2 regions of the Robertmurraya sp. GLU-23 genome follow, and region 2 is predicted to be linked to the other one. Evidence: riboswitches for the same ligand, from Rfam matches in the RefSeq annotation. Region 2 holds a riboswitch; the other holds the start of a gene.
The links. Region 2 has a riboswitch for cobalamin ahead of ACVBAX_RS22000 (helical backbone metal receptor). Riboswitches for the same ligand answer to the same signal wherever they lie in the genome.
Positions count from the first base shown of each region.

Region 1: it holds a riboswitch for cobalamin, as region 2 does, so the genes downstream of both, cbiB (adenosylcobinamide-phosphate synthase CbiB) here and ACVBAX_RS22000 (helical backbone metal receptor) in region 2, are expected to answer to the same signal.

Region 1 is NZ_JBRKCV010000013.1:88,342-91,520, forward strand. It holds gene ACVBAX_RS18435 (bifunctional adenosylcobinamide kinase/adenosylcobinamide-phosphate guanylyltransferase) at 1-14, opposite strand, end outside; gene cobD (threonine-phosphate decarboxylase CobD) at 1-1,072, opposite strand, end outside; gene cbiB (adenosylcobinamide-phosphate synthase CbiB) at 1,047-2,012, opposite strand; cobalamin riboswitch at 2,214-2,400, opposite strand; gene ACVBAX_RS18450 (class D sortase) at 2,535-3,101, opposite strand; gene ACVBAX_RS18455 (Ig-like domain-containing protein) at 3,105-3,179, opposite strand, start outside.
Region 2 is NZ_JBRKCV010000020.1:30,248-33,426, reverse strand. It holds gene ACVBAX_RS22010 (aminotransferase class V-fold PLP-dependent enzyme) at 1-181, opposite strand, end outside; gene ACVBAX_RS22005 (glycerol-3-phosphate acyltransferase) at 389-946, opposite strand; cobalamin riboswitch at 1,193-1,380, shown strand; gene ACVBAX_RS22000 (helical backbone metal receptor) at 1,524-2,501, shown strand; gene ACVBAX_RS21995 (FecCD family ABC transporter permease) at 2,464-3,179, shown strand, end outside.

The DNA of each region.
Region 1 (3,179 bases), on a different contig from region 2:
CCAGCTTCCGCCATTCCTTCATCACCTCTAATAACCTTTCATGCTCGGTCGGCCCCTTAATTGCCAGTCGCAGGCATTTTCCGTCTAGTCCAGGAAAATTCATTGTATGCCGTGGAATTATCCCCTTTTTCATTAAAAAAAGGAAAAAGGGAAATTGATCGCGGATTTTGTCATCTTTTAATAAATAAAAGTTTACGTATGAAGGGGAGTAAAAAAACTCATTTTCACGATAAAAAGACATAAGCCTTTCCCGTTCATTTTTTATTAGATGAATGGTTTGTTTTACATAGTCTTCTTCTGACAAACACCATTCCCCCACCTTCATGGCTATCGCATTAACACTCCAGTGCGGTTTATTAGACCTAAGCTTTGAAAGCATTGCTTCATTTGCAATGATGTACCCAAGTCGTATCCCTGGAATGCTGAACATTTTTGTCATCGAACGAAGAATGATCATGTTCTCGCAGGATTGAAGGCAGGAAACGGTTGATTCGTACTCTGACACAAAGTCGTAAAAGGCTTCATCGACAATAAGCATGGTTTCATATTTAGCACATTCACGGGCAAGAATCTCAATCGTTAGTTTCGGAAAAAACATTCCCGTTGGATTGTTTGGATTGCACAGAAATACAGCGTCTACTTCACGTAAGTTCACTAGTAATTCATCTAAACGTAATTCCCAGCTGTCAACATCCATCAGGTGATAGCGTACTTCACATTGATTCACTCGGCATGCTTCTTCGTATTCGGAAAAGGCTGGTTGTACGATAAGCGCTTTTTTACCAGAGAGCAGTCGTCCGACCAAAGAAATAAGCTCCGCCCCTCCGTTCCCCACTAAGATTTGCTCTTTTCTTACGCTTTCTTTCTTTGCAAGCAAACCTGTGAGCCTTTCTGCCGTTGGATCGGGATAATCAGATACAAGCGAGTACAGCTCATTCCACCTGTCTTTTACTATGGCTGGTGGGCCGAGCGGGTTAATATTGGCACTAAAATCAATCACTGATTCAGGCATGTCAAGATGAAGTGCTTTATATAAAAATTGTGGATTAGATCCGTGCGTAGGCCACTTCAACGATCATCCCTCCAATCCATAATAAAAGTAAAAATGTGAGTACTGTTCGAGTTAAAATACCATTGGTTTGTAAAATATGCTCTCCAGTAACAGGAAAATAGGGTTCTCCCATTTTGGCTCGATCGGAGCGAATGCCTTTGTAAAAGTTGATGCCTCCAAGCTGAATCCCAAGTAAGGCAGCTACGGCTGCTTCTCCCCATCCACTGTTTGGACTCGGATGTTTTTTGGCATCACGGAGAACAATTTTAGCTGACTCTTTAACAGTCGATTGAACTGGCTTATTACTGAACAACATGCAGATAGAGGTTAGGCGACTTGGAATCAGATTTAACCAATCATCAAGCTTTGCCGATGCCCAGCCAAACTCCATATATTTTTCATTTTTATAACCAACCATGGAATCACAAGTATTCACTGCCCGGTATAACATCGCAAAGGGCGCCCCACCGAGTAACGCCCAAAAAAGTGGAGCTGTTACTCCGTCACTTGTGTTTTCTGCGACCGTTTCAATTGTCGCGCGAACCACACCCTGTTCATCAAGTTGATCCGTGTCACGACCAACGATATACGATAGCTTGTGACGAGCTTCCACTAGATCTCCCTTTTTTAACGGACCATACACCGTCATCGCTGCTTCCTTTAAGCTTTTTTGTGCAATCGTCGTCCAAATGATCACCGCTTCAACCATAATTCCGACCATAAAATGAACTTGATAAGCTAACATCGTAATTAGGATCGTAATCCCCACGACGAGCAAGAGAAGCGTAACTACCATAGCGATTCCGTTCCATTTTTTCCGCGTTCCTTTATTCCACTTTTTCTCGAGCTTATAAATCAGTGTTCCGATCCACTTCACCGGATGTGGCCAATCGATGGGATCACCGAGAAGTAAATCAATAAAATAAGCAATCGTCATTGCGAATAAATGTTGAAGAAACATGATAAACCCTCCTTCATAAATATTTAACAAGTTGGACAGTTTCCACCCGAAGAAAGCCTTAGTTGCGTAGCAACACCAGCTTACGGAGGATGAAACTGGCCCACTTTTGCATAAAAAAACATCTCCACATAGAAATGGAGATGTTGGAATAAGCTTCTTCCTTATGTAAGAAACCGACCACACCACCTATCCTCGTAGGTACACGGTGTCAAGAGATAGTCAGGTTTCCTGGCTCATGGTCATTGCTTTCTGTACCTTCCCATGCATTTCTTTATTGCACAGTGGTTTTTACAGTATGCTCCCATATACAGTGGCGGGACCGCGTTGGACTTTCACCAACTTCCCTAGACTTCTAAAAAAGAAGTACGCCTATTCTTGCACAATATATATTTTTCATATTCTAATACTAATCTTGTAAACAGGGAATGACAAGGTAATCTATTACATTAATTTAATTGTTGTAACAAATGAATAAAAAGCCAGTGTATGATAGAAATTTCTTTCTACCATACTCTGACTTTTCTATCCTTTTTGCTTGGCAATAACGACGAGTCGCTGCTTGCTTGAGTACCTTGGGTGACAGGTGATGAGCGTAACAAGTGACTCGTCCGGTGTTGCAGAAAGAACACTAAGATCGGAGGGTTCAATGATTTTTTGTTCGATCACCTCATACTCAAACTGAATAGATGAGGAGGTGATTGAAAATGTATCCCCTTCTTTTAGCTTATCAAGCTCACTAAAGAACTCTCCAGTGACAAACGAGCGATGTCCAAGGATTACACTGTTTTCCCCCTCTACCCCAACTCGTCCCGTTCCTTCTAGATGAGTGACAGCAACCCGGAGATTATCCTTTGTTGCCCCTTCTAGTACGGGAATATCGAGTGAAAGCTTTGGAATAACGAGCCTCATGTCGTTCAACACACTCTTTTGATTAGTTACAACACCAGAAGGCAAAAGTGCCTCCGCTGTGTCGATTGTTTCGGAAAGTATCTTTTTCTCAAGATAGAACTGGTATCCATGCTGCAAACCTACGTAAGCTAAAACAAATACCCCTGATGCTAACAGTACATTTCCGATCCATTTTCTCAACTTTTATACCTTCCTTCTTCCTCTGACCACTAGTCCAAGAACAACGAATGCCGTTCCTAACATTAGAAGTGTCCATGT
Region 2 (3,179 bases):
CAATGAGTTGTTTATTCTTTAAGCAAATAAGGTACGTATTTTCAGCGTGAAAAGGGTCAACTCTTCTCTCTGTATCAGACTTTGGATGTTGTGGGATCTCTTCGACAAAGGTACGATAATTTAGTTTGTGTATTTGCTCCATTTCTTCTTCGCTTCTTGCAATCTTAAAAAGCAAGCCCATTTGGTTTCCCCCTATACTCTTTCTTTTATATTGGCTGTTTTCGTAAAGTTTGTTGTTTTGGAAAAATCCCAGAAGCCGGATTTTTCCCCGCATAACGCTGAGTTTATTGGTCTATTTGGAGAGTAGCTCTTTTCTAAGGAGGATAAAATCCTGATTGGCTGCTGAAACATATAGTTTAATTCTGACAAAGTGTATAGCAACAATGTTTTAGAAAAGAGCCTTTATATTTGTTCGATGAGCAAAAAGAATCGTGATTATTGTGAGTACGATTATTCCGACGGATGTGTATGTATAAGTTTCAATAAAGAAATAGATCGGAAGAATGCATAGGCTTAGTAGACCAGACATAGTAAAGCTGCGGAACAAGGGATATGTGAGGCCGAAGCTTACGAGAATGACAATGGTTACGGTCGGTTCAAAAGCAATGATTCCTCCGAGAAAACTAGAGATCCCTTTTCCTCCCTTAAAGGAAAGGGTGATGGGCCAAATATGTCCTATAAGCACCAATAGGAATCCAACTAATTGAATCTCCTCTGAAAAGCCTAGCATTCTGCCAAGAAGGATAACCGCCGCTCCTTTAGACGCGTCTCCTAAAAAGGTAGCGACAAAGGCCGTCTTATTTAAACTTCGCCCGATATTACGAGCACCTACGTTTCCACTACCTACCTCCCGAATATCAATCTTTCCAAACAGTCTTCCAATAATGTATCCAAACATGATGCATCCAATAAAGTAGGAAACGAAGAAATAAACCACTACTACCATAGAACATGACCTCCGCGCTCTGTTGTATATATTCCATATTATGCTAAGCAAAACCTCTTCACAATAAGAAGTTACTGTCCACCCCAGACGGACAAAACAACCCCAAGTGTCCACGAGCGGTGACAGACACCCTCCGTGGACATTTTGGCCATTTTGTCCACGAAGGGTGTCTGTCACCTTTTTGTTAAAAAGGGGTTGCGTTTTTGGGGTTTTGTTGGTGTATAATCAGACGTAGCAGAAAATTTCATAATTCGACTAGTAGTAGGTGTCTTCATAACTGAAGACTTAAAAAGGAAGTTGGTGAAATTCCAACGCGGTCCCGCCACTGTAAATGGGAGCAAGCTGCAAGTAATGCCACTGTACGTGAACGTATGGGAAGGTTGCAGCAAGCAATGACCATAAGCCAGGAGACTCGCCTATTGCTATGCACCGAATTTCCTACGAGGATAGGAGTGGTGTGGCAGACTGTTACCTATTATTTTATTTCCAATTAGTGTAAAACGTCTATCATACCAGCATCTTCCTGCCTCTGTAGGAAGATGCTTTTTATTTTGTACATATCACAGGGGGAAAGAACATGCGTCAAAAATTTTACGCACTATTTGCATTACTCGTACTATCACTAGGAATTCTTGCTGGTTGTGGGAGCACAACTGAAAACACAGAAGAAAACCAAAACACAGAAGGTCAAACGGAACAAAGTGAACAACAAGCCGCCTTCCCACTTACACTTACAGATGCTTTAGACAATAAAGTGGTAATAGAAGAAGAGCCAAAGACCATTGTTTCATTAATTCCAAGTAACACAGAAATCGTGTATGAGTTAGGTCTAGGTGAGAAAGTAGTTGGTCTCTCTGATTATGACAACTACCCAGAAGAAACGGCTAAAGTTGAAAAAGTCGGCGGCATGGAATTTAATGTGGAAAAAATTGTTTCATTAAATCCTGATATCGTCTTAGCACATGAATCTTCCGCTTTATCTGCAGAAGCGGGGCTTACTCAATTAAAAGATGCTGGAATCACCGTGTTTGTTGTGAACGACGCAGTGAATTTTGAGGAAGTGTACGAAACCATTAACCTCATCGGACAAATGACCGGAACAACAGAAGAAGCAGAAGCATTAACAACTGATATGAAAACCAAGCTTGAAGAAATTAAGGAAAAAGCGGCAACTGTTACTGAAAAGAAAAATGTATTTGTAGAAGTTTCACCAGCACCAGACATTTACACACCAGGGAAAAACACGTTCATGGATATTATGCTTCAAGTGATCAATGCAGAAAATGCAGCAGGAGATCTAGATGGCTGGGCGAGCATCGACCAAGAATCGATTGTTGAGAGAAATCCAGACGTGATCATCACTACGTACGGCTACTATTCAGAAGATCCTGTAGGTCAAGTAACTTCTAGAGAAGGCTGGACGGATGTGACTGCCGTGAAAAATAAGCAGGTTGTAGATGTTCATTCCGATCTTGTCACACGACCAGGGCCAAGGCTCGTTGAAGGGGTAGAGGAACTTGCAAAAGCCGTATATCCGGAAGTATTTAATAACTAATCGAATAGCAGCCTACTTAATGGGTGCCTCGTTTCTCCTATTGGCTATAGTACTAGGCATCTCACTAGGAACCGTGAAAGTTCCAGTTTTAAGTACGATTCAAATATTACTTTCACAACTTTTTCCGTTTGTTTCACTAGATGGAATTGACCAAATGCATGTCAACATTGTTTCGAATATTCGCCTGCCAAGAGTCATCTTAGCAGGACTTGTTGGAGCGGCTCTAGCTATTGCTGGAGCTGCCTTTCAAGGTTTACTCAGAAATCCACTGGCAGACCCTTATACATTAGGAGTTTCCTCGGGTGCTTCAGTTGGAGCAGTTGTTACATTGTTTTTTCAACTGTCCCTTCCAGTCATTGGGGCATTTACCCTTCCTGTTCTCAGTATTTTGTTCTCTTTTATCACTATTTTCCTCGTTTTAGGTTTTGCACAAAAAATAGAGCGATCGATGCGGGTGGAGACGATTATCTTAACAGGAATCATTTTTAGTTCCTTTCTCGGTGCCCTTATCTCATTAATGATTGCCTTAACAGGTGAGGAGTTGCGTCAAATTATTGGTTGGCTACTAGGAAGCGTTTCCATGAGAGGGTGGGTATACATAAAAATTATTCTCCCATTCTTCCTTATAGGATCAGCTATCTTAATTTTTAACGGTAAAGAATTAAATGCGATGTCGTT